DNA from 4 places in the Bradyrhizobium sp. 2TAF24 genome. Region 2 is predicted to be linked to each of the others. Evidence: predicted binding sites of a transcription regulator. Region 2 holds the regulator's gene; each other region holds the start of a gene.

What was found. Region 2 encodes PhoB, which activates phosphate uptake and scavenging genes when phosphate is short. Its sites were predicted from a motif close to TGTCATNNANCTGTCAT; they were not measured.
Region 1: AB4Z37_RS23025 (RNA degradosome polyphosphate kinase) is a predicted target of PhoB. The motif match lies at 2,301-2,317, and genes of this name have one in related genera.
Region 3: AB4Z37_RS27185 (toxic anion resistance protein) is a predicted target of PhoB. The motif match lies at 3,650-3,666, and genes of this name have one in related genera.
Region 4: AB4Z37_RS11145 (DapH/DapD/GlmU-related protein) is a predicted target of PhoB. The motif match lies at 3,798-3,814, and genes of this name have one in related genera.

Annotation. Positions count from the first base shown of each region.
Region 1 is NZ_JBFRFW010000015.1:74,253-81,323, reverse strand. Features, by position in the region: gene ppx (exopolyphosphatase) at 1-27, opposite strand, end outside; gene AB4Z37_RS23025 (RNA degradosome polyphosphate kinase) at 32-2,233, opposite strand; gene AB4Z37_RS23020 (chromosomal replication initiator DnaA) at 2,373-3,071, opposite strand; gene AB4Z37_RS23015 (CDP-alcohol phosphatidyltransferase family protein) at 3,204-3,746, opposite strand; gene purM (phosphoribosylformylglycinamidine cyclo-ligase) at 3,928-5,001, shown strand; gene purN (phosphoribosylglycinamide formyltransferase) at 5,036-5,644, shown strand; gene AB4Z37_RS23000 (cold-shock protein) at 5,791-5,994, opposite strand; gene AB4Z37_RS22995 (hypothetical protein) at 6,095-6,577, opposite strand; gene AB4Z37_RS22990 (autotransporter outer membrane beta-barrel domain-containing protein) at 6,606-7,071, shown strand, end outside.
Region 2 is NZ_JBFRFW010000005.1:228,939-236,009, reverse strand. Features, by position in the region: gene AB4Z37_RS10605 (Hsp33 family molecular chaperone) at 1-106, opposite strand, end outside; gene argF (ornithine carbamoyltransferase) at 303-1,241, opposite strand; gene AB4Z37_RS10595 (aspartate aminotransferase family protein) at 1,241-2,443, opposite strand; gene AB4Z37_RS10590 (GcrA family cell cycle regulator) at 2,909-3,412, shown strand; gene phoB (phosphate regulon transcriptional regulator PhoB) at 3,542-4,243, opposite strand; gene phoU (phosphate signaling complex protein PhoU) at 4,265-4,981, opposite strand; gene pstB (phosphate ABC transporter ATP-binding protein PstB) at 5,007-5,783, opposite strand; gene pstA (phosphate ABC transporter permease PstA) at 5,816-6,697, opposite strand; gene pstC (phosphate ABC transporter permease subunit PstC) at 6,697-7,071, opposite strand, start outside.
Region 3 is NZ_JBFRFW010000021.1:16,031-23,101, reverse strand. Features, by position in the region: gene AB4Z37_RS27200 (hypothetical protein) at 1-272, opposite strand, end outside; gene AB4Z37_RS27195 (5-bromo-4-chloroindolyl phosphate hydrolysis family protein) at 272-931, opposite strand; gene AB4Z37_RS27190 (substrate-binding domain-containing protein) at 932-2,509, opposite strand; gene AB4Z37_RS27185 (toxic anion resistance protein) at 2,519-3,598, opposite strand; gene AB4Z37_RS27180 (methylated-DNA--[protein]-cysteine S-methyltransferase) at 3,912-4,454, shown strand; gene AB4Z37_RS27175 (2OG-Fe(II) oxygenase) at 4,451-5,218, shown strand; gene alkB (DNA oxidative demethylase AlkB) at 5,215-5,856, shown strand; gene AB4Z37_RS27165 (adenylate/guanylate cyclase domain-containing protein) at 5,871-6,890, opposite strand; gene AB4Z37_RS27160 (cobalamin-independent methionine synthase II family protein) at 7,067-7,071, opposite strand, start outside.
Region 4 is NZ_JBFRFW010000006.1:17,620-24,690, forward strand. Features, by position in the region: gene AB4Z37_RS11125 (copper chaperone) at 1-667, opposite strand, end outside; gene AB4Z37_RS11130 (helix-turn-helix domain-containing protein) at 800-2,020, shown strand; gene AB4Z37_RS11135 (Vgb family protein) at 2,050-2,688, shown strand; gene AB4Z37_RS11140 (DUF899 domain-containing protein) at 2,835-3,635, opposite strand; gene AB4Z37_RS11145 (DapH/DapD/GlmU-related protein) at 3,858-4,523, shown strand; gene AB4Z37_RS11150 (LysR family transcriptional regulator) at 4,561-5,490, opposite strand; gene AB4Z37_RS11155 (MFS transporter) at 5,729-7,071, shown strand, end outside.

The DNA.
Region 1 (7,071 bases), on a different contig from region 2:
CACCTTGCGGGCGCTGGAACCCGACACGCGCCTACGACGACTGTGATTGGCGGTCCGAGCGGCGCGTGAGGCGGCGTGGCGAAGATTCTTTGAGGGACTTTCCACGGCCTGACAGACTCGGATTCGTCATGAAGTAATTGTGGACGTTGAAAGACTCCTCGCCTTTCGCGGCCTTCATACGCGTTGACGACCCATCGGGCAACAATTGCCAGCTCTGCTGATTATCCTTCAGGTTGGCGACCATGATCTGCTCGAGAACCTGTTGATGGACCGTGGGATTCTGCAGCGGGCACAGCACTTCGACGCGACGGTCGAGATTGCGCGGCATCATGTCGGCTGACGAGATATACACAACTGCTTTCGGCGACGGCAGGCCATATCCCATGCCAAAGCAGTAGATGCGGCCGTGTTCCAGGAAACGGCCGATCACCGACTTTACGCGGATGTTTTCCGACAGCCCGGGAACGCCGGGCCGCAGGCAGCAGATGCCGCGCACCACCAGGTCGATCGGCACACCAGCCTGCGATGCATCGTAAAGCGCATCGATAATGTCGGGATCGACCAGCGAGTTCATCTTCATCCAGATCGCCGCCGGCTTGCCGTGGCGGGCATGGCTGATCTCGTCGGCGATATGCTGCAGGATGCGCTTGCGCAGCGTCAGCGGCGACACCGCCATCTTCTCGATGTCGATCGGCTCGGCATAGCCGGTGATGTAGTTGAACACCCGCGCGCCGTCGCGCGCGATCACCGGATCCGACGTAAAGTAGGACAGGTCGGTGTAGATGCGCGCGGTGACCGGATGATAGTTGCCGGTGCCGACATGCACGTAGCTCGTCAGGCTGCCGCCCTCGCGCCGCACCACCAGCGACAGCTTGGCGTGGGTCTTCAGCTCGATGAAGCCGTACACCACCTGCACGCCGGCACGCTCGAGGTCGCGCGCCCAGCGGATGTTGGCTTCCTCGTCGAACCGTGCCTTGAGCTCGATCAGCGCGGTCACCGACTTGCCGGCTTCGGCCGCCTCGACCAGCGTCTTGACGATCGGTGAGTTGCTGGAGGTACGGTACAGCGTCTGCTTGATCGCGACCACCTCGGGATCACGCGCCGCCTGCTGCAGGAACTGGACAACGACGTCGAACGACTCGTAGGGATGATGAACCACGAGATCCTTCTGGCGGATCGCGGCGAAGATATCGCCGCCATGGTCGCGCACCCGCTCGGGGTGGCGCGGCACATAGGGCGGGAATTCGAGGTCCGGCCGGTCGAGCCGCGTCAGTTGCGATAGCTCGTTCATGGCGAGCGCGCCGTCGACCAGAAACACCTCATCGTCGGAGGTGGCGAGCGCATGCTGCACGAACGCCCGCAGTTCCTCCGGCATCGACGCTTCGATTTCCAGGCGGATCACCGATCCGCGGCGGCGGCGCTTGAGCGCAGTCTCGAACACGCGGACGAGGTCTTCAGCCTCTTCCTCGATTTCGATCTCAGAGTCGCGGATGACACGGAAGGCACCCTGCCCCTTCACAGTGTACCCCGGAAACAACCGCCCGATGAACAGGCCGGTCGCCTGCTCCAGCGTCATCAGCCGGATTGCGCCGTCCTTGCCGCCCGGCAGGCGAATGAAGCGGTCGATCTTGCCCGGCATGCGGATCAGCGCGTTCATCACCTTACCGTCGGAGACGCGCGCCAGATGCAGCGCGATCGAGAAGCCGAGGCTGGGAATGAATGGAAACGGATGCGCCGGATCGATCGCCAGCGGCGTCAGCAGCGGAAAGATATTGTGGAGGAAATGGTCTTCGATCCAGTTGCGCTCCGACTTCGTGGTGTCCTTGCCGTCGATCAGCTGGATGCCGCTGTCGCCGAGGATCACACGCAGGTCGCGCCAGATCGCCTGCTGGTCGGACGCGAGCTTGGAGACGGTCTCGTTGACCCTGGCGAGCTGCTCGGATGGCGTGAGCCCATCGGGGCTACGCTCGGTGATGCCTTCACGGATCTGCGCCTTGATACCGGCAACGCGCACCATGAAGAATTCATCAAGGTTGTTGGCCGAGATCGACAGGAAGCGAACCCGTTCTATCACCGGGTGCGCCGGATTGACCGCTTCCTCCAGCACCCGACGATTGAAATGCAGCCAGGACAACTCACGGTTGATGAATCTCTCAGGACTGGTCACGATCGCGGGACGGCTCTCCTCGACCTCAATTTCCTCTTTTAAAACAATAACCTGTTCAGAATTCATGAGAAAGCAGCCGATCGTGAGGACTTAAGGGCTCGGGCCCGTTTGCGGCGAAGCATGGGCGAACCACATGACGTTTCAATGACATGATGAAGCAAGGCGTCGCGCCGTCAAGCGGGTGGCAGGACCTGCGCGGTCGGCGTCAGTCCGGCCGGAATGCAGTGTCGTCACGCAGCAGTTCCGCCGCCAGCGCGCGCGTCACCGGACGACGCTGTCGCAGCGATTCCGCATCCAGCTGGGCGACTGTTTCGCGAGCAGCGGCGACTGAACGCTCGATGCGGGTCGCCAGATATTGGACCATGGCTTCATCGACGCTCATCTGGCGGTCGGTGCAGAACTTGACGATCAGAGCCCGGAACAGCTGATCGTCCGGCTCGGAGATGGCGATCACCGGCACTGCGCGCAGCCTGGAATTGAGGTCGCGCAGCCCCACGGCGAACGATGCCGGAGCGGCGCGCGCCGTCATCAGCACGTGGGCGCCATGTTCACGCGCGAGATTCATCAGGTGGAACATGGCGCGCTCGTCGATCACCTCCGGCGCCAGATCCTCGACCACCAGAGCCCCGGTGCTCAGGGCTTCCGGCACCGCCGCTTCCGTCAGCGCACGAGCAGCCACCACCCGCGCCCCGGCCCGCTCGGCCCAAACCGCGGCGAGATGGCTCTTGCCGGCCCCTTCCGGCCCTGCCAGCAGCATGATGTGGTTCGGCCAGTCCGGCCAGCTGTCGACCAGCGCCAGCGCCAGCTCGTTGCTCGGCCCTTGCAGGAAGTTGTCACGTGTCAGGCTTTCCGTGTGCGGCAGAACAAACGCCAGCTGACGGGGTCGATCGATACGGCCTGCCACGCAACATCACTCCTTGCAGAAATTCCCCGGAACCGACTTGAGCGGCGGCCGGACACGCCGGCAGCCCAAGGCCACGGGAGAATTACTGGACCGCTGCACCGGATCGGGCATCTTGCCTTGCCGCTCCCGGCGTCAACGGGACGGCTCGATCTCGCTCATGTGACGCACCCAGTCCACGAGATAGAAGGACACCGAAAGCAGCGTCAAGATCGTCACCAATGCCATCAGGATGATATCGAACGGTGACGGGTTGAAATCGAAGCCGAGCGCCGCCAGCACCAGCGCGGCAAAGGCGACCTGGGCCACGGTGTTGAGCTTGGAGACCATCAGCGGCTTCATCTCGACCGGCTTGCCGAGCAGCCAGGACACGATCACGGCGCCGACAATCATGATGTCGCGCGACACCACCAGAATCACGATCCAGCGCGGGATCGCCCCCCAGACCCCGAGCGCCACATAGATCGAAACCAGCAACGCCTTGTCGGCCAGCGGATCGAGCAGCGCGCCGATCTCGCTGGTCATGTTGAAGCGCTTGGCCAGGAACCCGTCCACCGCGTCGCTGACCCCCGCGGTGACGAACAGGCCGAATGCGATCGTCATCTGGTTGGACGCGATCGCCCAGACAATGACCGGCACCAGCAGGATCCGGCCCAAAGTAATGATGTTTGGAAGCACGCGAGGTCCCGGGGCGCCTGGTTTGCGGGCATTGCCATCTTGATCGGTTCCGGGCGACCTGTTGTCAACACTGGAAATTTGCCGACGAACGGGCAAGCATTGCGCCTTGGCCAAATCTTCCGTAACCACCCGGAACACGGTGCCAGAAACCCTCGGGTGGGCGACAATCGGGCCTCAGAACATGACCGAACAGACCAACAACCTCACCTACGCGGACGCGGGCGTCGACATCGACGCCGGAAACCGGCTGGTCGACATGATCAAGCCCCTGGTGCGGGCGACCGCCCGCCCCGGCGCCGACGCGGAAATCGGAGGCTTCGGCGGCCTGTTCGACCTCAAGGCCGCCGGCTTCAAGGATCCGGTCCTGGTCGCGGCGACCGACGGTGTCGGAACCAAGGTCAAGATCGCCATCGACACCGGCCTGCACAGCGGAATCGGCATCGACCTCGTCGCCATGTCGGTCAACGACCTGGTCGTTCAGGGCGCAGAGCCGTTGTTTTTCCTTGATTATTTTGCCTGCGGCAAGCTCGACCCGGACGCCACCGCGGCGATCATTTCGGGGGTCGCCCAGGGCTGCCGGGATTCCGGCTGCGCCCTGATCGGCGGCGAGACCGCGGAAATGCCCGGCCTGTACAAGGACGGCGACTATGACCTTGCCGGCTTCGCGGTCGGCGCGGCCGAGCGCGGCACGCTGCTGCCTGGTCCGGACATCGCGGCCGGCGACGTGGTCATCGGCCTCGCCTCCTCCGGCGTGCACTCCAACGGCTTCTCGCTGGTCCGCAAGATTGTCGAGCTGTCGGGCCTCAGCTTGCAGTCCCCCGCACCGTTCGCGCCGGTCATGACTTTGGGCGCCGCGCTCCTGGCGCCGACGCGCCTTTATGTGAAGTCCTGCCTGGCTGCGATCCGCACGACCGGTGCGGTCAAGGGTCTCGCTCACATCACCGGCGGCGGCTTCACCGACAACATCCCGCGGGTGCTGCCGCGCCACCTCGGCGTGCGCATCGACCTCGCCGCACTGCCCGTGCTGCCGGTGTTCAAATGGCTGGCCCAGCAGGGCGGCATCGCCGAGCTTGAATTGCTGCGGACCTTCAATTGCGGCATCGGCATGGTCGCCATCGTCAAGTCCGACGCGGTCGCCGCCGTCACCGAAATCTTCGCGCAGCATGGTGAAAGCGTCGCCGTGCTTGGCGAGGTGATCGCGGCCACCGGCGACGAGCGGGTGATCTACAACGGCCATCTCGATCTGACGGCATGACGACGCCCCGCGCCCGCACTCTCCGGATCAGGCAATGACCACGCTCGACCTCGGCTTCCTCGCGTCCCATGGCGGCAGCAGCATGCGCGCGATCGTGGGCGCCATCGCTGGGGATGGCCTGGATGCAAGGGCGCGGATCGTGATCGGCAACAATGGCGATGCCCCGGCACTGCAGTTCGCGCATGCGCAGGGCATTCCCGTTCGCCACATCAGCGCCAAGACCGAAGGTAGCGAGCCTGCCGCCGACCAGGCGATCTGTCGTGCGTTCGAGGACAGCGGTGTCGCCTGGGTGGTGATGTCAGGCTACCTGCGCAAGCTCGGCCCGGCGACACTCGCGCGCTATCGCGGGCGTATCCTCAACATCCATCCGGCGCTGCTGCCGAAGTTCGGCGGCCAGGGCATGTATGGCCGCCGCGTCCATGAAGCGGTGCTCGCGGCCGGCGAGCATGTCAGCGGCGCCACGATCCACCTGGTGGACGAGGAATACGATCATGGCAGGATCATCGCCCAGCGCGAAGTTCCCGTGCTGCCCGGAGATACCGTGGATGACCTGCAACAGCGCGTGATGGCCGCGGAGCCCGGGTTCTTCGTCGACGTCCTGAGATCGCTCGCGAGCGGCGGCGCGTTGCCGAACCCGGCCTGATCAGAGCCAAACAAAAGCGGCGCGACTGATGCCGTTGCGCGACAGACCGGGACGGCCGCTCTGGCGACGCCGGGTGTATCGCGCAGTCGCATTCAATAAGAAAAAAGCCCCGGAAAAAACGCGCCGGGGTTCTCAGCCTGCCGACGTTAGCCGACCTTGAGGTTTTCGGCCGAAGCGCGGCCTCGGCTCTCGACGAGGTCGAACTCGACGACCTGGTTTTCGTTGAGCGTGCTCAGTCCGGCGCGCTCGACCGCCGAAATGTGCACGAACACATCCTTGTCACCAACCGCTGGTTTGATGAAGCCGTACCCCTTGGTGGGGTTGAACCACTTGACGGTGCCTTTTGCCACGTCTGTCTCCTGCTCCTAGACATAAAAAAAACGGGGCCGCGCATCACGCGCGCCACGCCACAAACGGGCTCAGATATGTGCAGATATCTTCACGTATCACTCAACGCACAGTCAAACAGCCGAACTCCGATTGCATAACAATCCCAACATGAAAATCCGGTGTTAGCAAGACCCGTGGTTGAGCTCCGTCTCGTCCCGGATCACCGTCCGTGCGCCCGTGATGTGTGTGGCAGCGCAACAACAGCGCCTGCAAATCTCGATGCTTGTGCGCCGCAGAAGCGTTGACCGCTGCGGGCAATTCGTCCCAAATCCACCCGTTGCGCAGCGGTATTGTGCGCCCGGACCGATTGCAGATGATGAGATTTTCGCTCACGCGCTTGGCACTGACGCGCCGGTTGATGGCATCCGCCATCAGTACGTCCGCCATCGCCGGCGCATTGCTGGCGACAGTCGCCAGCGCCAATGCCACGTGCCTGTGCGACGGGCCGCCAACCGCGCCGCCAAAGTCACCGCCCTCCGCTCCCCCTGTCGCGCCGCCACCGCCGCCACCGCCGCCGCCTCCAGGTCCGAACACGACCGACATCGAAAGCCAATTTTCTTCGCAGCAGGCGTTGTTCGACCTCGGCACCAACTTCCTGCGCCGGCTCGGCGACCAGTCGACCTGGGGCACCAACGCGGCGTTCAGCAGGAATCCCGCTGGCGGCGGCGCGTCAGAAGGCGCGACACCGCAAGCGTTCCGGAGCTGGGCTGAATTCTACGGCATCTCGTCACGCACCGACCCGCAGGGTGCCTTCACCGGGGATCATCGCAGGACCTATGGCGGTGTCGCGGGCCTCGGCGCGACCGTGCTGCCGGGCCTGAATGTCGGTGTCTCGGTCGACCGCAGCGAAACCAAGATCGACATGCCCGAGGCGCTGCAGAATGCCAAGCTCGGTCTGACCCAGCTCGGCTTCAACGCCTCCTATACGGTCGGCAACTGGACGCTCGCCGGTGCGGTCGTCCATGGCTGGGGCGACATCAGCGCGCAGCGCGGCACGATCGCCGGCCTTGCGCTGTCGAACTACCACGGCGAACTCG
Region 2 (7,071 bases):
GCTTGGAGAGGCGGCCGCGCAGGTCGAGCGCCGCCACTTCGAAGGGGAGCACCGCATCATCGACCGGAGTCGCTGACGGCGCACGAACGTTGCCTTGGTCTGCCATGTCCCGTTGAGCCAACTCTTTGTTGTGCTGGAAACCCGTGTTGTGCTGAAACCCGTTGCCGTCGAGCGGCGGCCGGCCATCCTGTCCGGGCGGCGCACAGCGCGGCCGCCGGGCCACCCCTGACCGGACAGGGCCCATATAGGGATGCCGGGCGGTTACGCCAACCGTCGCGGGAACCCGAGATCCGCGCCGGGCCTCACGCGACCGCGTCGAAGCACCAGGCCAGGATGCCCTTCTGCGCATGCAGGCGGTTTTCCGCCTCGTCGAACACTACCGACTGCGGGCCGTCGATCACCTCGTCGGTGACCTCGTCGCCGCGATGGGCCGGCAGGCAGTGCATGAACAGCGCATCGGGCTTGGCCAGCGACATCAGCTTGGCGTTGACCTGATAGGGCCGCAGCAGGTTGTGGCGATGCTCGCCGTCCTTGTCGCCCATCGACACCCAGGTGTCGGTGACGATGCAGTCGGCGCCCCTGACCATGTCCTCGGGATTGCTGCTCAGCACGATCGGCGCGCTGGTCGCCTTGATCCAGTCGCGGAACCCCTTTTTCGGCGACAGCTCCGGCGGGGTGGCGATGTGCAGGTTGAACTTGAAGCGCTCGGCGGCATGCGCCCACGACATCAGCACGTTGTTGTCGTCGCCGGTCCAGGCCACGGTGCGGCCGGTGATCGGCCCACGATGCTCCTCGAAGGTCATCACGTCGGCCATCACCTGGCAGGGATGCGAGCGCCGCGTCAGGCCGTTGATCACCGGCACGGTGGCGTGGGCCGCGAGCTCCAGCAGCGCGTCGTGGCTGAGGATGCGGATCATGATGGCGTCGACGAAGCGCGACAGCACGCGCGCGGTATCGGCGATGGTCTCGCCGCGGCCGAGCTGCATCTCCTGGCCGGTGAGCATGATCGGCTCGCCGCCGAGCTGGCGCATGCCGACGTCGAACGACACGCGCGTGCGCGTCGACGGTTTCTCGAAGATCATCGCCAGGGTCTTGCCCTTGAGCGGCTGGTCCCAGGCCTGGTTGCTGGCCTTGGCGGCCTTCAGACGGGCCTTGATCGCCACGCTGGCGTCGAGCATCGCCCGCAGCTCCGTTGTCGGGAGCTCGGTGAGATCGAGGAAATGACGGGGCCGCTTGCTCATCACACGGCCTTCCGCTGCGAGGCGTCGAGAGACGCGCAGGCGCGCTCGAGGCGGGCCACGCCCTCGCCGATCTCGGCTTCGGTGGCGATCAGCGGCGGCAGAAAGCGCACGACGTTGTCGCCGGCGCCGACCGTGAGCAGCTTTTCGCCGCGCAGCGCCGCGACGAGCTCGCCGCTCGGGATCACCGCCTTGACGCCGACCAGAAGGCCCTCGCCGCGCACATCGCTGAGGATCGCGGGATAACGATCGACCACCGACGCCAGCTTCTGCTTGAGCAGCAGCGACATCCGTTTGACATGATCGAAGAAGCCGGGTGCCTGCATCACGTCGAGCACCGCGCCGGCGGCCGCGATCGCCAGCGGATTGCCGCCGAAGGTCGAGCCGTGCGTGCCCGGCGTCATGCCGGAGGCCGCATCGGCGGTGGCGAGGCAGGCGCCGATCGGAAAGCCGCCGCCGAGCGCCTTCGCGAGTGCCATCACGTCCGGCGTGACGCCGGTCCACTGATAGGCGAACAATTCGCCGGTGCGCCCCATGCCGGTCTGCACTTCGTCGAACGCCAGCAGCAGGCCATGCTCGTCACACAGCTGCCGCAACGCCTTGAAGAAGGACTGCGGCGCGCTGCGCACGCCGCCCTCGCCCTGCACCGGCTCGATCAGAATGCCCGCGGTGTGTGGACCGATCGCCTTGCGCACCGCCTCGACATCACCATGGGGGACCTGGTCGAAACCTTCGACGCGCGGGCCAAAGCCTTCGAGATATTTCTCCTGGCCGCCGGCGGCGAGCGTCGCCAGCGTGCGGCCATGGAAAGCACCTTCGAAGGTGATGATGCGGTAGCGCTCCGGGTGGCCTTTCGCCGCATGGTGCTTGCGCACCACCTTGATGACGGCTTCCATCGCTTCGGCGCCGGAATTGCAGAAGAACGCCACGTCGGCGAAGCTCGCGGCGCACAGCCGCGCCGCCACCTTCTCGCCATCCGGGCTCCTGAACAGGTTCGACATGTGCCACAGCTTGGTCGCCTGCTCCTGCAAGGCAGCGACGAGATGCGGATGCGCATGTCCCAGCGCGTTGACAGCCACGCCGCTGGTGAAATCGAGATAGCGCTCACCATCGGCGCCATGCAGCCACACACCCTCGCCGCGATCGAAGGCGAGATCAGCCCGCGCAAAGACCGGCATGAGATGGGACGACGCGTTGGTGCTCATGATGACCCGACAGAATGTTCGGCGGGAAATATCGACAGATCACGGTGCGAAACCCGTGAGACCGGACGATGCCCTGCCTGATGTGCTGGTTCCAGAAACAAAACGTGCCGCCTCGCGGGCAGCACGCGGCAACATTCTATTGGCGCCCCCCCGGCTGTCAACTCGGCAATGATTCCTAAAAGCCGCGGAAAAAGCGGTTTTTCGCGTTTCCAACGTAGAACATGTGGACGCGTCCTGCCCGACTCTTGCGCGTGAGTCACGGCATATTGTAGCCTTTTGACGGTCGGATACGACATCTCGTGCGGTAGATCTGATCCTTTTCGGTCCCTTGTGGCGGCGTACACGCTCGGTTGCGACCCATGCATCCGGCGAGGGCTAAAGGATTCTGCCAGCAGGGATTTTTTGAGACACAGCCGTCGCCAGCAGGCTCGTCCGTGGTGGCGCGACACGAAGGGATAGACTGCGATGACGGTAATGGGTTGGACCGACGATCGCGTGGAGCAGTTGAAGAAACTCTGGGAAGCCGGCCTGTCTGCCAGCCAGATCGCGGCGGAACTCGGCAACATCACCCGCAACGCCGTCATCGGAAAGGTCCACCGGCTCGGCCTGTCGGGCCGCGCCAAGAGCCCGTCCTCGGCGGCCCCGCGCCAGCGCAAGGCGCGTCCCGCCCAGCACATGATGCGGATTTCGCGGCCGATGTCCCGCGGCAACACCGCGCTCGCCCACGCCTTCGAGGTCGAGCCCGATCCGGTCACCTATGACAACGTTGTGCCGATGAGCCAGCGGCTGTCGCTGCTGGAGCTGACCGAAGCCACCTGCCACTGGCCGGTCGGCGATCCCGGCAGCAACGACTTCTTCTTCTGCGGCGGCAAGGCCCTGACCGGCCTGCCCTACTGCGCGCATCACTCGCGCGTGGCCTATCAACCGGCCAGCGATCGCCGTCGCGATCGCCGCCCGACCGGCAAATAAGCGACATGCGCTGAAAATCCGGCGCGGCCGCCGCGCCGGCCTTCCCGGCAAGCCAGCGACAAGCAAAACGGCGCCGCATCAGGGATGCGGCGCCGTTTGTCGTTGTGGAGAGAAACGTCGGCCTCTCGGCTACTCCGCCTTGGCGAAGCGGTCGTCGAGCGCGTAGCCAGCGCCGCGCACGGTGCGGATCGGATCCTGATCCCTGCCGAAGTTGAGGAGCTTGCGCAGGCGGCCGATATGGACGTCGACGGTGCGCTCGTCGATGTAGATGTCACGACCCCAGACGCCATCGAGCAGCTGCTCGCGGCTGAACACACGGCCGGGATGCTCGAGGAAGAACTCGAGCAGGCGGTATTCGGTCGGGCCGAGGTCGATCGGCTGGCCCGAGCGCGCGACACGGCGCTTGTCGCGGTCGAGCTCGATGTCGCCATAGGTCAGCACGGTGGCGAGCCGTTCCGGGCTCGCCCGGCGCAGCAGGCCCTTCACCCGCGCCAGCAGCTCGGGCACCGAGAACGGCTTGACGATGTAGTCGTCGGCGCCGGTGGCAAGACCACGCACCCGCTCGCTCTCCTCGCCGCGGGCGGTGAGCATGATGATCGGCAGCTGCTTGGTCTCGGGGCGGGTCCGCAGGCGGCGGCACAGCTCGATGCCGGACAGGCCGGGCAGCATCCAGTCCAGGACGATCAGGTCCGGAATGCGCTCCTTGAGCCGTGTGTCGGCCTCGTCGCCGCGCGCCACGGTTTCCACGTCATAGCCCTCAGCGTCGAGATTGTAGCGCAGCAGCGTCGTGAGCGCTTCTTCATCTTCAACAACCAGAATGCGTGCACCCATATCGGTTCCTTAGCGTCTCGATCAGTTGCCGGGGGTTGCGGTGGCGAACGCAGTCATGTCGCCCTTGGGGCGCGGATCCTGCATCTGCTGCCCTTCGACCATGTAGAACACGGTCTCCGCAATGTTGGTGGCATGGTCGCCCATGCGTTCGATGTTCTTGGCGCAGAACATCAGGTGGATGCAGAAGCTGATGTTGCGGGGATCTTCCATCATGTAGGTGAGCAGCTCGCGGAACAGCGAGGTGCAGATCGCGTCGACCTCCTCGTCGCCCTTCCACACCGCCATCGCCGCCGGCAGGTCGTGCGCCGCATAGGCATCGAGCACCGACTTGATCTGCGACTGCACCAGGCTCGCCATGTGCTCGAGGCCGCGGATCAGCTTGAGCGGATGGAAGTCGCTGTCGAGCGCGCTGACGCGCTTGCCGATATTCTTGGCGAGGTCGCCGATGCGCTCGAGGTCGGTGGCGACCCGCATCGCGCCGACGATTTCGCGCAGGTCCACCGCCATCGGCTGGCGCCGCGCGATGGTGAGCACGGCGCGCTCCTCGATGGTGCGCTGCAGCTTGTCGAGCTCGTTGTCGGCGTTGACCACGCGCTGCCCCAGCGCGATGTCACGGCGGATCAGCGCGTCGACGGATTCCACGATCTGCCGCTCGGCGAGACCGCCCATCTCCGCAACCATGCGGGTGAGCTCCTGCAGGTCCTGGTCGAAGGCTTTGGCTGTATGTTCGAAGGCCATCATATTCTCCCGCGCACGAGGCGCCTCAGCCGAACCGGCCGGTGATGTAATCCTGGGTCCGGCGATCCGACGGCGTGGTGAAGATCTTGGTCGTCGGCCCGAACTCGATCAACTCGCCGAGATACATGAAGGCCGTGAAGTCGGAGACGCGGGCGGCCTGCTGCATGTTATGGGTCACGATCACGATCGTGTAATCGTCCTTCAGCTCGTCGATCAGCTCCTCGATCTTGGCGGTCGAGATCGGGTCCAGCGCCGAGCACGGCTCGTCGAACAGGATGACCTCCGGCCGCACCGCGACCGTGCGCGCGATGCACAGGCGCTGCTGCTGGCCGCCCGACAGGCTGAGGCCGTTGGCGTTGAGCTTGTTCTTGACCTCGTCCCACAGCGCGGCGCGCCGCAGCGACTGCTCGACCCGGTTGTCCAGCTCGCTCTTGGACAGTTTTTCGTAGAGCCGGATGCCGAACGCGATGTTCTCGTAGATCGACATGGGGAACGGGGTCGGCTTCTGGAAGACCATGCCGATCCGCGCCCGCAGCAGATTGATGTCGAGGCCCGGCTCCAGGATGTTGGCGCCGTCGAAATTGACCTGGCCGCCCGCCCGCTGGTTCGGGTAGAGGTCGTACATGCGGTTGAGGATGCGCAGCAGGGTCGACTTGCCGCAGCCCGACGGACCGATGAACGCCGTCACCTTGTTCTCGTAGAGAGACATGGTGATGTTCTTGAGCGCGCGTGCCTCGCCATAGAAGAAATCGAGGTCGCGGATCGCGATCTTGTCCTTGAGCGATGACGTATCGAACGGCATGGACGTGGCTGACGGGGTCACGGTTGCCAGGGTCATTGAGTTTTCCTCGATCCGGCAAGCGCACGGGCGGTGATGCTGAGCGCAAGCACTGAAAGCGTGATGATGAGCGCACCGGTCCAAGCCAGCTTCTGCCAGTCCGCGTAGGGGCTGAGCGCGAACTGGAAGATGACGACCGGAAGGCTGGGCGTCGGTGCATTGAGGTTGATGACGGAAATCCCGGGGAACAGCGGCAGCGACACCGTGCTGAGGAACTGGTGGTTGAGCGCGGTGAACAGCAATGGCGCGGTCTCGCCGCTGACGCGGGCGACCGCGAGCAGGATGCCGGTGACGATCCCCGAGCGGGCCGCACGGTAGGCGATGCGCTGGATCATCAGCGACCGCGGCAGGCCGATCGACGCCGCCGCCTCGCGCATGGTGTTGGGCACCAGCAGCAGCATGTCCTCGGTGGTGCGCACCACCACCGGGATGACGATGACCGCGAGCGCGATGGCGCCGGCGATGCCGGAGAAGTGCCCCATCGGGCGCACCATGACCTCATAGATGAACAGGCCGACCACGATCGACGGCGCACTCAGCAGGATGTCGTTGATGAAGCGCACGATGCTGGTCAGCTTGTCGTGGCGGCCGTACTCGGCCATGTAGGTGCCAGCGAGAATGCCGATCGGCGTACCGATCACCACCGCGAGCACGGTCACGATCAAGCTGCCGATGATGGCGTTGAGCAGGCCGCCGTCGGAGCCGGGAGGCGGCGTCATTTCGGTGAAGACGTTCAGCGACAGGCCGCTGAACCCCTTCCAGAACAGGGCGCCGAGAATCAGCGCCAGCCATACGAGACCGATACCGGTCGCACCGATCGAGGCCACGACCGCGATCGTGTTGCGGCGGCGGCGGGTATTGTAGAGCGAGGCATCCATCAGCCGATCCTCCGCTCGATGCGCAGCAGCAGGTAGCGCGCAATCGCCAGCACGATGAAAGTGATCACGAACAGGATGAGGCCGAGCGCGATCAGCGACGAGGTGTAGAGATCGCCCACCGCCTCGGTGAACTCGTTGGCGATGGTCGCCGAGATGGTGGTGCCCGGCGCCAGCAGCGAAGTCGCGATCTTGTGGGCGTTGCCGATCACGAAGGTCACCGCCATGGTCTCGCCGAGCGCGCGGCCGAGCCCGAGCATGACGCCGCCGATGACGCCGACACGGGTGTAGGGCAGCACGACATAGCGCATCACCTCCCAGGTGCTGCAGCCGAGGCCGTAGGCGGCTTCCTTCAGCACCGGCGGCACCGCCTCGAA
Region 3 (7,071 bases), on a different contig from region 2:
TTCTGGTCGAGCAACGCACGCTCGCGCACCATCTCGACGGAGCCGGCACGGCGCGCATCCAGCACCAGCCCGAAGCGGCGTTCGAGCAGGTTGCGCACCCGCGCATTGGCGAGGAACCCCTCCTTCTCGCCGCCGGCGAATCCGAACAGCCGCCTCGACTCGCCCATTCGTCCGGCAATCTCCGGGTGGCCACGCAGATAGATATAGCCGCCTGTCGCCGCGGCACTCGCGGCAAGCAGGCCGACACCGAAGGCGCGGCGCGAAATGGCCATCAGGATCTCCCCTTGCCCTGACCGGACGGTGCGCCGGACGACGATGCCGGCCCCAGATCCTCGTCGAGGGCGCTTTTCAGCAGTTTGAACTCGATATCGAGCTTGTCGAGGTCGGCGTCCTGCAGGCTCGCGGCGTAGCGCGTGAAGGCGACATCGAGGCGGTCGATCAATTCGCTGGTCGCCGCGATCCGCGCGGCATCCGGCACGGTGCTGCGTTCGAGGAGATCATAGGCTTCCGCGATCTCGGCTGCGCGCGGCAGGTAATAGGTCAGGAAGCGCCTGACACGGTCGATCCGCAGCGGATCCTTTTCGATCGCGGCGAAAATATCCCGCGCGATCGTCACGAGATGGCGGACATGCGCGGCGATCTTGGGCGTGCGGATCGACGCCGCGGCCGCTTCCATGCGCCCGGTCAGCGGTTCAGCGTCCGTCAGTAGCTCGCGCGCGAACTCGATCTTGCCGCGCGCCGCGCCGCTGGCATCGAGCCGCGCGAACGGCTGGCGTGGCGCAACGACGGCGACGGTGCCGCAGCCGGCCAGCACGCTGATGAGCACGGCACCCCAGAACGGCATGGCTGCGCCGATCGCCAGCACAGGAAGGAGGACGGCTGCGACCACCCCTCCGACGACCCAGTTGCTGCCAGACGGAAGGGCCGGCATTCAGTTGTACCCGCGGACAGCACGGAAGGCGTCGGTCAGGTTCTTCGTGCCGTCAAAAACCCTGCCGCCGGTAAGCCTGGCGAGGGCGTCGAGCTGGCTGCGATCGGCATCGTCCCCGAAGGTGACGCCAAACACTGGCACCCGCCGGCCATCCGCGCGCCAGGCGCGCTCGAAGGTCGCCATCTCGCCCTGGCTCTTGCCATCGGTCATGATGACAATCGCGGCGAGGTGCTGCCCGTCATCAAGCGACGGCTTCATGGCGGCAAGCGCCCGCGCCCCGCAGGTGTAGAAGTCGGTGCCGCCCCCGGCATGCAGCTCCAGCGCCCGCGCGAGGAGGCCGGCCTGCTCGCTGTCGTCCCCGCTCGCGCTCGCGGTCCACAGCACATGGTCGTTGAACGGCAACACCATAATCTGATCCTGCTTCGACCATTGCACCAGCATCTCGCGGGTGCGCGCGGGCGTGAACAGGAATTTCATCGCGTCGAGCAACTGCTTTTCGCCGCTGCCCTGCATGCTTCCGGAGAGATCGAGGCACAACGCCGTCAGCGATGGCCGGCGCAGCGCCTCCTGATAGAGCCCCAGCGCCTTCTGGATCACCGCCGGCTCCGGCGGGCGAACCACCGTGACGGCGCGGCCGGGATTGACGTTGGTCACCGGGTCCAAGGGCAGCTGTGCCGCACGGGCGAGCTCGACCCGGCGCCCGGTCCTCGCAATGCGTGCCTGCGCGTCGTCCTTCAGGAGGAAGGCTTGCAGGTCGTTGAAAAAGCTCTCGACGTCGTTGCCGCGGCCCCGCTCGACGAAGCCGAGCGGTGAATCGGCAACCGATACGCCGTCTTCCGGATAGACCGCATAGAGCGGCTCCTGCCGGTCGGCGATCAGCTTGTCGTTGGTCTCCTTGATGACCGCCTCATAGTTCCACATCGCCTCGTAGTCGGCGCCGGTCCGCTCCCCGTCGCGGTAAAGGTCGGCGAGCCAGCCGCTCGAGCCGGCGGTGCGCTCGACACCCCGCAGCAGCGCGCGAACGGTCGCGAGCACGCCCGGTTTGTCGAGATCACCGGCTTCGATCAGGTCGGGCTTGCCGATGCCCGCGGCCAGCATGGCGAGATAGGCCGCCGCGCCCGAGTTCGACTGGGTGGCCGACGTCATCAGGAATTTCAGGCGGCCGCCCTCGACCGCGGCGAGAATGTCCCTCGACGTCACCTTGGCGCCCACCCAGCCGAGCGCCTGCGCCTTGGCGCGGCGAACGCCGAGGATGACCGGCATCTGCGCGATCGACCGGACCGACTTCACCCGTCGCTGGGTATCGAACATGTCGATCCAGATCGACGCCGCCGGCCACACCGCATCGGCCGCCGGATCGTTGCCCGACTTGAGGGCGAGCGCGATATCGAGCGAGCCCTGATACCGGATCGTGCAGGTCGCCCCGCGCGACTTGCAGAACTCCTGCACCAGCGGCGCCAGAACCTCGTTCTCGGAGCCGGACAGGATGGTGAATTCCGGCACCGGCTTGGCGCAGGCCGCGAGCAGCCATGCGCCGAGCGCGACGACAAGCAGCCTGATCGGCGATGTCAGCTTCATGCGGCGGTCTTATGCGGGAGTCTTGGACAGGGCGACTTTCAGCTCGTCGGTCAGTTGCGCCATGCGCTGCTCCGCATCGGCGCGCTTCTTGCGGCCCTGCTCCTGCACATTCAGCACACCGGAAACCGTATCGATCAGATCGCGATTGGTCTTTTCCAGCGTCTCGATATCGACAATACCGCGCTGCGACTGCTTCTCGATCTCGATCGCCTGCGACTTCATCATCTCAGACGCCTGGCGCATCATCGCGTTGGTCGCGTCCGTCACGGTCTTCTGCAGGGCCAGCGCCGACTCCTGGCGCTTCAGCCCGAGCAGCAGGATCATCTTCTGCTTCCACACCGGGATGGTGAGCTCGGTGGTGGCCTGCAGGTTCTCGATCAGGGTTTCGTCGCCCGACTGGACGATGCGGATCTGCGGCAGTTGCTGGATGCCGATCTGACGCGCCTGCTGGAGATAGAACACGCGCTTCTCGAGCCGGTCGAGCGCTTGCACGGCGTCCTGATAGGTCTGCGCGGCCAACAGGGCGTCGCTGTTCTGCGCCCCGGTCTTCGCCGCGCGTTCCAGCTCGATCAGCTGGCCGCGACGAAACTCCTCTGCGAACCCCTTGCCGGCGGCGATATGGCTGTCGAGATCGACCAGCGCGGACTTGGTCTGTTCGTGCAGGTCGTCCAGCAGCGCGATATCGCGCCGCAGCGTCTCCTTGTTGCGGTCGAGCTCGACACAGACGCGGTCAATCTGGGACGCGACATCGCCGAACTGTTCAGAAAAACGCCGCAGGCGCGCTTCCACGGAGGAGAACAAGCGGGTGAAGAAGCCGCTGTCCTGCAGCGCCGCGGGATCGAGCCCGCGCGCCTTGGCGAGGATGTCCGACAGCAGCTTGCCGGTCGTTCCGAGCTCGCGGTTCTGGGTCTGGGCCAGGATCCTGTCCGCGAACTCGACGACCGAGCGCTGCGCACGATCCCCGAAGGTGACAATGCGAGAACGGTCGGAGATATCGATCTCCGACTTGATCCGCGCCACCGCCGAGGCATCGCTTGTGACGGCCGGTAGGTTGACGGTTTCGTTCATCGCGATGGACCTCACTGACATTCCGCTGACACAGCAACGCCCGGCAACATAACCGAGGCGCCGACTGGCAGAATGACAGTTCCATGACGCTATTTTTATGAAGTGAATTCAATCAGATAAGAAGGGACATCGAGTTCTCGGCAACCACAGCGAGACCTTCCGCACGCTCTCGCCATGCGAATCCGGCCGTCGTGCGGATGCCGCTGTCGCCACCGACGACGGCAGCCGCCCTTCGACAGCGCCTGCCAACCCGCCGTCGGGAATCGGGTGGAGTTCGCAGGTCCGCGGACGCATCGTCGGCGCAACGGTCACGCCCACACAAGGAGGCATCGCCATGGACAAGTTCATGGATCAATTCCGGATGCGGCCATCTCCCGATCCGGTCCTCACCTACGCCACCGGCGCCTGCGCGCTCGGCGCCGTCCTCGTCGCCGCCAGCGGCAACGGCATTCGCGCCCTCCTGCTCGGCGACAGCACCGACACGCTGGTGCGCGATCTGCGGACGCGCTTTCCTCATGCCGAGCTCGTCGCCAGCACCAACGGCTGCGGCGGCCGCCTCGCCGACGTCATCCGCCTGATCGAAACGCCCGATCATGCGGTCGCGCTGCCGCTCGACCCGCGCGGCACCGCGTTCCAGCGCCGGGTGTGGCAGGCGCTGCGCGCCATTCCGGCCGGAGAGACCCGCAGCTATGGCGAGGTCGCGCGGGCCATCGGAACGCCCGGCGCGGTGCGCTCGGTCGCCAGCGCCTGCGCCGCCAACCCGATCGCGGTGGCGATCCCCTGCCATCGCGTGGTGCGCGCCGACGGAACACTGTCGGGCTATCGGTGGGGTGTCGCCCGCAAGACGCAACTGTTGCAGCAGGAGGCCGCACGATGACCGCCGCCAGTCGAGCCACGGCACGACGCACCGTGGCGGCCGCCGCACCGCCGCAGCTCGACGCCGTCACGCAGCGTGTCGACGCCATGCCCTGGTCGGAAATCTCCACCGAGCTCGACGCCTCCGGCTGCGCCGCCATCCGCAAGCTGCTGACACCGGAGGAATGTGTCGGGATCGCCACGCTCTACGACGCCGACGTCTTCCGCAGCCATGTCGTGATGGCACGGCACGGCTTCGGCCGCGGCGAGTACAAATACTTTTCCTATCCGTTGCCCGACCTCGTATCGGCGCTGCGCACCACGCTCTATCCACGCCTTGCGCCGATCGCCAATCGCTGGAACGAGGCGATGGGCATCGACGTGCGTTATCCCGACGACCACGCCGACTTCGTGGCGCGCTGCCACGCCGCGGGCCAGGCCCGCCCCACCCCGCTGTTGCTCCGCTACGTCGCCGGCGACTACAATTGCCTCCACCAGGATCTCTATGGAGAGCACGTGTTCCCGCTGCAGGTGGCCATTCTTCTGTCGGAGCCCGAGCGCGATTTCACAGGCGGCGAGTTCGTGCTGACCGAGCAGCGCCCGCGCATGCAGTCGCGCGCCGAGGTGGTACCGCTGCGCCAGGGCGATGCGGTGGTGTTCGCCGTGCACCATCGCCCGGTGCAGGGCACGCGCGGCGTCTACCGCGTCAATCTGCGCCACGGCGTCAGCCGGCTGCGCTCCGGCCGCCGCCACACCGTCGGCATCATCTTCCATGACGCCAGATGATGGACGACCTGTTCGCCAGCGAGCCGCGCGACGTGCCTCTTGCCACGGGGGCGGTGGTGCTCGGCGGCTTCGCGCTGGCGCGCACTGATGCCCTGCTGGCGGCGCTGCACGCGGTGGTGGCACAGGCGCCGTTCCGCCACCTGATCACGCCCGGCGGCTATCGCATGTCGGTGGCGATGACCAATTGCGGCGCGGTCGGCTGGGTCAGCGACCGCAGCGGTTATCGCTACGATCCCGTGGATCCGGAGAGTGGCCGGCGCTGGCCGGCGATGCCGGACGCCTTCGCCGCGCTCGCCGCGGACGCCGCCGCGGAGGCGGGCTTCGCCCGCCTCGTGCCTGATGCGTGCCTGATCAACCGCTACCAGCCCGGCGCCAAACTGTCGCTGCACCAGGACAAGGACGAGCTCGACCTCGACGCGCCGATCGTCTCGGTATCGCTGGGGCTGCCGGCGACGTTCCTGTTCGGCGGCCTGTCGCGCAACGACAGGACGCGCCGCGTGCGCCTCAGCCATGGCGACGTCGTGGTGTGGGGCGGCCCCGCCCGCCTCGCCTATCACGGCGTCGCGCCGCTGCCCGACGGCGAGCATCCGCAGGTCGGCCGCCAGCGCCTCAACCTCACGTTCCGCAAGACGCGCTAGCTGCTGGCCGCGGCTCAGCCGGGCATATCGAGGCCCACCACCGCGATGCCATCGGCGCGGCCGCGGATCGGCAGCAGGCCGAGGTCGCGCATCGCGAATGGCGGCGTGGCGTTGAAGCACTGCAGCGCGGTCCGCGACACCAGGAAGCCGCCGTCGACCTGGCGGCTCAGTTCCTCGAGCCGGGCCGCCGTGTTCATGACGTCGCCGTTGAACACGATCGCGCGCTTGACGTTGCCGATTTCGCCGATGATCACCGGGCCGAAATGCAGGCTGCCGCGGATGCGCGGCGCGGCGCCGAACGCACGCTCGAATTCACCGGCCGACCTCGCCAGCGCCGCGCGCATCGCGGCGAAGCAGCGCAACGGCCGGCAGTCGACGCCGCCGGCGGCCTCCGACCAGGTGACGATGATCTCGTCACCGACATAGCCCAGCACCTCGCCGCGAAAGTCGACCACCGGCTGCGTCAACAGCTTGAAGGCCTGGTCGAGGAAACGATGGAAGCCGATGCCGCCAAGCCGCTCGGCAAGGCCGGTCGAGCCGGCGATGTCGACGAACAGCACGAAGCGGCTCTCCTCGACCGGCACGTGATAGCGGCCGGTGACGAAGTTCAGGAACGCACGCGGCCCGATCAGGTTGGCGATGCCGATCGCGAGATTCATGCCGATGGCAAACAGCCCGGAATAGGCGATGGCGTGCCACACGCCCTGCTCGGACGGATCGAACGGCAGCCCGACCAGCCGCGAACCGAGCTGCGACACCTGGATCAAAACGATGACCCCCGCATAGACCACGCTGCGGGCGACCACACTGGCGGTGAACGGCAGCCGCTCGAGCCAGCGGCGCAGCACGCCATCCGCGACGAACAGCTCGAGGCCGCCGATCGACAGCGAGATCAGGAGGCCATAGGCGACCGCCGCCGCCAGGGTCGGCCATGACGTCCGCCCCTGTCCGCTGACGAACACCAGCCCTGCAACGACACCGGCGACACCGATCACCGCCAGCATCCGCAGCTTTCTCTCCAGCCGTGCGATCATCACCTTCCCCGTCTCATGCCGGCCACCGCCGGCGCGCCCCATTGAAGCAAGCGTCCGGCGCAGCGGCAAGCGACCCGGCTTCCCGCCCCCGGAACGCATCGGGGCCGGCAGCGCCCCGCGCGGCCGGCCCCGACAGATCCCAAAACGCCACCGTGCACGGCGGCGGCGCCGGCGTGTTACT
Region 4 (7,071 bases), on a different contig from region 2:
CCAACGCCATCGCGACGAGGTCCATGCCGCCGGTGACGACAAGGATCGCGACCGCGCCGGCGCAGCTCACGAGGCAGTGGCGGCCAAGACGCAGGCCGCTGCGGAACGCGGCACCGTGCTGCTGCAACACGGCGCCATCGCATCCCGCCGCCTCGCGGCAGCGGTCGAGATGACGGAGCTTCCACACCGAGAACTGCACCACACCGGCCAGCACCACGACGAGGCCGACGACCACGGGGCCATCACGCCCAGGCGCCGGCAGCGCCGCCCCGATCGCGGCCACTGCGACGGCGAGCGGCAATACCACCACACCAACCGCGCACCACACCAGGAAATAGCCGAGCCCGGCCAGCAGCACCTCGCGGTCGGGAGACGTCCCGCCGGCCCGGCTGATCGCCACACGCATGTGCCACAGCGCGGGCAACAACGATGGCAACATCATCGCGATCATCATCACGCTCCACATGCCAATGAAAGACGCCGCGGCGGCGGGCCAGGACTGCCCGGGCATGGGCGTCCAGCCCAGCGCCATGGTCCAGCCGCACGGCCGCATGGCAATGCCCGCCGCCGCCATGGCCCGGCAGCCGAGAACCGTCGCCGCAAGACTGCCGGCGAACAGCAGTGCCGAGACGGCAAAGAACACCTGCCGGGATACCTGTTCAGGCATGGTGGTCTCTCCGCATGCTCCGGGGCGCCGCCAGTCCGCGTCCTGTCGATGGACGCGGACTGGTGGATCGATGCGGGATAGACTAGGACCGGCCCCCGGACGATCGGGAGTGACAAGTGTGGCGGGATTTGCATGGACTCGCTGATCACCGCGGCGGCGCGGGCGCTGGCCGCGGGAGACCCCCTCGGCGCGCTGAACAGGATCGCGCTGCGCGACGATGCCGCCGCGCTGGCGTTGCGCGGCATTGCCATGGCGCGGCTCGGCGATCTCGCGCGGGCCAAGACGCTGCTGCGCCGCGCCACGCGCGCCTTCGGCCCGCGGGAGGCGGTGGCGCATGCGCGCTGCGTGGTGGCGGAGGCCGAGGTCGCGCTCGCCGCGCGTGATCTCGCCTGGCCGACGAAGGCGCTTGCCGCCGCACAGGCGACGCTGGATGCACACGGCGACCGCGTCAACGCCGCCCATGCCCAGGGGCTTGCCGTGCGCCACCTGCTGCTGATCGGACGCATCGACGACGCCGAACGTGCGCTCGCCACGCTCGATCCCGCACCGCTGCCGCCGGCGCTGCGCGCGGTCCATGAGATGGTGGTCGCCGGCCTTGCGATGCGTCACATCCGCACCGGTGAGGCCCGGGCCGCGTTGCAGCGTGCCGCCGAAGCCGCCCACCTCGCCGGCATTCCCGCCCTCAGCGCCGAGGTCGACGCCACGGCGCACGCTCTGGTCGCGCCTGCCGCGCGTCTCGTCACACGCGGCGGGGAACGTATGCTCCGCCTCGACGAGGTCGAGGCGGTGCTCGCCTCGAAAGCGCTGGTGATCGACGCCAACCGCCACCTCGTGCGCGATACCCGCGGCGCGGTGGCGCTGGCGCGCCGTCCAGTGCTGTTCGCGCTGGCCCGCGCGCTCGGCGAAGCGTGGCCCGGGGATGTGGCGCGCGACGTGCTGGTGGCCCGCGCCTTCCGCGGCAAGCGCGCCGACGAATCCCACCGTGCCCGGCTGCGGGTGGAGATGGGGCGGCTGCGCGCCTTGCTGCGGGCGCATGCCGACATCGGCGCCACCAGGGATGGCTTTGCCCTTGCCCCGAGCCGCGCCCGCGAGGTCGTGGTGCTGGCGCGCCCGGTCGACGACGCCCATGCCGCGGTGCTGGCGCTGCTCGCCGACGGCGAAAGCTGGTCGAGCTCGGCCCTCGCCCTCGCGCTGGGGCAAAGCCAGCGCACGGTGCAGCGCTCGCTCGATGCGCTCACCGCTGCCGGCAAGGTGCAACCGGTCGGTCACGGCCGCGCCCGCCGCTGGATGACGCCGCCCGGGCCGGGTTTCACGTCAACCTTGTTACTCCCCACACCGTTGCCAGCGGACTAGTGTCCCGTCGCGCTCACGAGGATTGCATCATGAAAAAAGCCCCTGCCGAGATCATTCGCGAATATGGCCCCTTCCCCGATGTCGAGCAGGTGGGGGGCGTCAGCTTCGACGGGCGCAACGTCTGGTTCGCCGCCGGCGACCGGATCGCCTCGCTCGATCCCGAAAGCGGCAAGACGGGGCGCAGCATCGCGGCGCCCGCGCATGCCGGCACCGCGTTCGACGGCCGCCACCTGTTCCAGATCGCCGAGGCCCGTATCCAGAAGATCGACCCCGAAAGCGGCAAGGTGCTGTCGAGCATCCCGGCGCCCGGCGGCGGCGGTGATTCCGGGCTCGCCTGGGCAGAAGGCTTGCTCTGGGTCGGCGAATACCGCGCCTGCAAGATCCACCAGATCGATCCCGACAACGGCACCGTGCTGCGCACCATCGAATCCAACCGCTTCGTCACCGGCGTCAGCTGGGTCGACGGCGAGCTGTGGCACGCCACCTGGGACGACGACAGCGATCTGCGGCGGATCGATCCGGCCACAGGCGAAGTGCTGGAGCTCCTCGAAATGCCGCCGGGCACCGGCATCTCCGGCCTCGAGTCCGATGGCGGCGACCGCTTCTTCTGCGGCGGCGGCCGCAGCGGCAAGGTGCGCGCGGTGCGCCGGCCGCCGCGGCGTCCATGAAGCTCCCTTGGGCGGCGACCACGAACGGCGACCGGCCGCAAACCGCCCCAATCCTCTGATCTCCATCGCACGCCTTGCGGCGCCAGACACGCGGGAGACAACACCTCTGGTATCTCCCGCGCCGCTGTCATCGTCGCGCGGCCGTCTTACGTGGCCTTCGGATCGACGCCGTCCTTGTTGCGGAAAGCTGCTTCGCCGGCGTCGGTGACCTCGACCCATTTCTGATCGGGGCTGGCGCCGGCCTCATAGTTGTCGTGCCAGTTCCACCACTTGTAGGGCCGGCTCTGGGGATAGCCCGCGGGCGAATCCTCCCAGACTTCCTGGCGACCGAGCGCCGTGAGATCGAGATAACTCCATACGGTGCCGATCGCCTCATCGGCACGGCTGTTGACGAAATAGGTGCGGAAAATGCGCGCGCCGTCGCGGAAGAACACGTTGTGGCCGTGCCACTCGTCGACGCCGAAATCCGCATCGAAGCTGTCGGTGATGCTGTACCACGGCATCTCCCAGCCCATTCGCGCCTTCAGCCGCGCGATATCGGCCTGCGGCGCGCGCGAGACGTAAGCCAGCGTGGTGTCGCGGGCGTTGAGATGCGCAAGGTGGCCGACCTGGTCTGCCCCGAGCGAGCAGCCGCGGCAGGCATGGTCGGGCCAGCCGAACACGCCGGGCTCGAAGAACGCCCGGTAGACGACGAGCTGCCGGCGGCCCTCGAACAGGTCGAGCAGGCTCGCCCGGCCATTCGGTCCGTCGAAGGCGTAGGTCTTCTCGACGGCCATCCACGGCATCCGCCGGCGTTCGGCCGCGAGCGCATCGCGGGCGCGGGTGTGGGCCTTTTCCTTGACCAGCATCTCCAGGCGCGCCTCCTCCCAGGCCTGCGACGATACGACAGGTGGCGTGTGCATGGCGGGCTGCCCGCCGGTCGAAGTGCTCTCGCGTGATGGGCTCATGGTGGGTCTCAACCTCCGGGTTGGACGAGCGCCGTCGGCCGAAGCGCGATGATGACCGCTCGTCGTTGGTCGGAGGCGAGCATGGCGCCAGAACACCGGACCGTGGGAGTGACAAATGTGACGGGATTGCCATCGAGGGGCTCTGCGGCGCCGGACCCGTCATTTCACGGAACTGTCATCCCGCTGGTCTATCGAGCGGGAATCTTTTTCCGGAGCATGTCCATGGACGCCGCCAAACGCCCGAAGATCGCCGAGACCATCGTTCACGAGACCGTGCGGCTGCGCGAGGCGGCGATCGGTCGGCGCTGCGAGATCCTGCGCAACACCCGCATCGAGTACGCCGCGCTCGGCGACTACTCTTATCTGGGCGAGAATTGCGAGGTGGCGGATGCGGTCATCGGCAAATTCACCGCGATCGCCAATTCCGTGCGCATCGGCGCGCCCAACCATCCGATGGAACGCGCCTCGCAGCACCGCTTCACCTACTGCCCCGAATACTACGAGGCGTCCGCGACGCGCGACCATCATTTCTTCGCCGACCGCCGCGACGCCCGGGTCGAGATCGGCAACGACTGCTGGATCGGCCACGCCGCCATCATCCTGCCCGGCGTCATCGTCGGCGACGGCGCGGTGATCGCGGCCGGCGCGGTCGTCAGCCGCAACGTGCCGGCCTACACCATTGTCGGCGGCGTGCCGGCCCGCCCGCTGCGCCGGCGCTTTCCGGAGCATGTCGCCGAGCGGCTGCAGCGCATCGCCTGGTGGACCTGGCCGGACGATGTGATCTTCGCCCGCCTCAAGGATTTCCAGGCCGACGACATCGAGGCGTTCTGCGAGCGTTATGATGTCTCCGACGCCGCGCCCTCGCTGGCGAACGCCGGGGCGTCCTGACCCGCGCACCGGCCGCAGGCCCGCCGGCGCGCGGCCCTCAGCCGCCGCGCGCTTTCGCCGCCTTCCGCGCGCGGCCCTTGTCGGCACAAACATCGCGCACGCAGCCGCGCAGCCAGCGATGGCCGGCATCGGCGTCCATCCGCGGATGCCACAGCATCGACACCGTGATTTCCGGCGGCTGGAATGGCAGCGCGAAGCTGAACATGTCCTCGCGCAGCGTCTCGGTGTGCCGCAACGGCACCGTGGCGACGAGATCGGACCGGCGCGCGAGCGCCAGCGCCGTGGTGAAGCCGCCAACGATCGCCGCGATCTCGCGCTGCAGGCCGAGCGCGCTGAGCCGTTCGTCGACGAGGCCGCGCGCGTCGCCGGAATGCGAGAACACCACGTGGCGCGGCGCCGCATAGCGCGCCGGCGTGATCTTGCCGCGGCTCAGCGGATGGCCGGCGCGCACGACGCCGACATAGCGATCGTCGAACAGCGCCAGCGTGCGGATCTCGGGCCCGATGCGGTCGTCGACGACGCCGGTCTCGAGATCGACCGTGCCGTCGCGCAGCAGCGTGCTGTCCTTGTTGGCCTTGGCGAGAAAGCGCAGCCGCACCCCCGGCGCCTCCGCGCCGACCCGCACCATCAGGTCGGGGCCGAAACTCTCGACAAAGCCGTCGCTGGTGCGCAGCGTGAAGGTCCGCGCCAGCCGCGCCGGGTCGAGCGCTTCGCCCGGCCGCAGCACGCCCGCCGCCTCCTGCACCAGCGGGCCGATGCGCTGGCGCAGTTCGAGCGCGCGCGGCGTCGGCACGAGGCCGCGCCCGGCGCGCACCAGCAGCGGATCGCCCATGGTGTCGCGCAGCCGGGCGAGCGAGCGGCTCATCGCCGAGGGGCTGAGCCGCAGCCGGCGCGCCGCGCGCGCGACGCTGCCTTCGGCCAGCAGCACGTCGAGGGTCACGAGAAGGTTGAGATCGGGGATCGCCATGGCGCACCCTATAGCATGTCGCGCGGCGACATGTGGCGTCAAACGCACGAGTAGAGTGCAAATGCTGCGCGTTCCGCCATGCCACCCGCTGCGCTAGAGTTCGGTCAGCATCCGGGCCGAACGGCTCGCGCCGACCGCAGGAGACCGACATGACGGACAAAACGCCGGACGATCGCGACGGCCATCGCATGACCCGCTGTGTCGCCCGCGACGGCGCCTGGACCGCCGGAGCAAATGCATGACGCGTCACGTCCGCCCCGCCGACCACGGCGCGCCCGCGCAGCCCGTTCCGCCGCCGCCCGCGGCGGGCATGGCCGGCGGCGATCATGGCGTGGCGCGGCCGCGGCTCGCCATCGCCGCCCTCCTCACCACGCTGGCGCTGGTGGTGCTCGATTCCGCCATCGCCAATGTCGCGCTGCCGACCATCGCCCACGCGCTGGACGTGACGCCGGCGGCATCCGTGCTGGTGATCACCGCCTATCAGACCGCCCTGGTGATGGCGCTGCTGCCCTGCGCCGCGCTCGGCGAGAGCTATGGCTTCCGCCGCGTCTATCTCGGCGGCGTCGCGCTGTTCACCGCAGCCTCCGCGCTGTGCGCCGCGGCGCCGTCGCTGCCATGGCTCGTCGCCGCCCGCGCGCTGCAGGGGCTCGGCGGCGCCGGCATCATGGCGCTCGGCATCGCGATGCTGCGCCTTGTCGTGCCGCCGCGCCGGCTGCCCGCCGCCATCGGCTGGAACGCGCTGGTGGTCGCGCTGACCTCCGCCACGGGTCCCAGCCTCGGCGCCGCGATCCTGTCGGTCGCGCACTGGCCGTGGCTGTTCGCCGTCAACCTGCCGCTCGGCATCGCGGCGCTTGCCGCCGCCCGCGCGCTGCCGCGGCATGTCGGCACCGGCCGCCGCCTCGATGGCCTCAGCGTGGTGCTGAACGTCGCCGCCTTCGCGCTGGTGGTGATCGGCACCGAGATCCTGCCGCGCGAGCCGATCGCCGCCATCGCCCTGCTCGGCGGCGGCGCGCTGGCGATGGTGATGCTGGTGCGCCGCGAGGCGCCCAAGGCCGCGCCGCTGTTTCCGCTCGACCTGCTGCGCGCCCCCTCGTTCCGCGTCTCGGTGATCGCCTCGGTGCTGAGCTTCTCCGCCCAGGTCTGCGCCTTTGTCGCGCTGCCGTTCTACCTGCAGCACACCCTCGGCAAGGACACGCTGACCACCGGCCTCTACCTGACGCCGTGGCCGCTGACGGTGGCGTTCGCCGGCCCCCTCGCCGGCCGTCTCGTCGGCCGCGTGCCCGGCGCGTGGCTGTGCGTCATCGGCGGCACACTGCTGGCCGCCGGGCTGTTCGTCGCGGCGATCCTGCCGCTGCATGACGAGGCCTGGCCGATCGCGCTGTGCGCCGTGCTGTGCGGCCTCGGCTTCGGGCTGTTCAACGTGCCCAACAACCACAACATGTACCTGTCCGCCCCGCATGAGCGCAGCGGCGCGGCCGGCGGCATGCAGGGCACGGCGCGGCTGACCGGCCAGACCGCTGGCGCGGTGATCATGACGCTGCTGTTCAGCGTGATGGGCCTCGACCTTGCGCCGCGCATCGG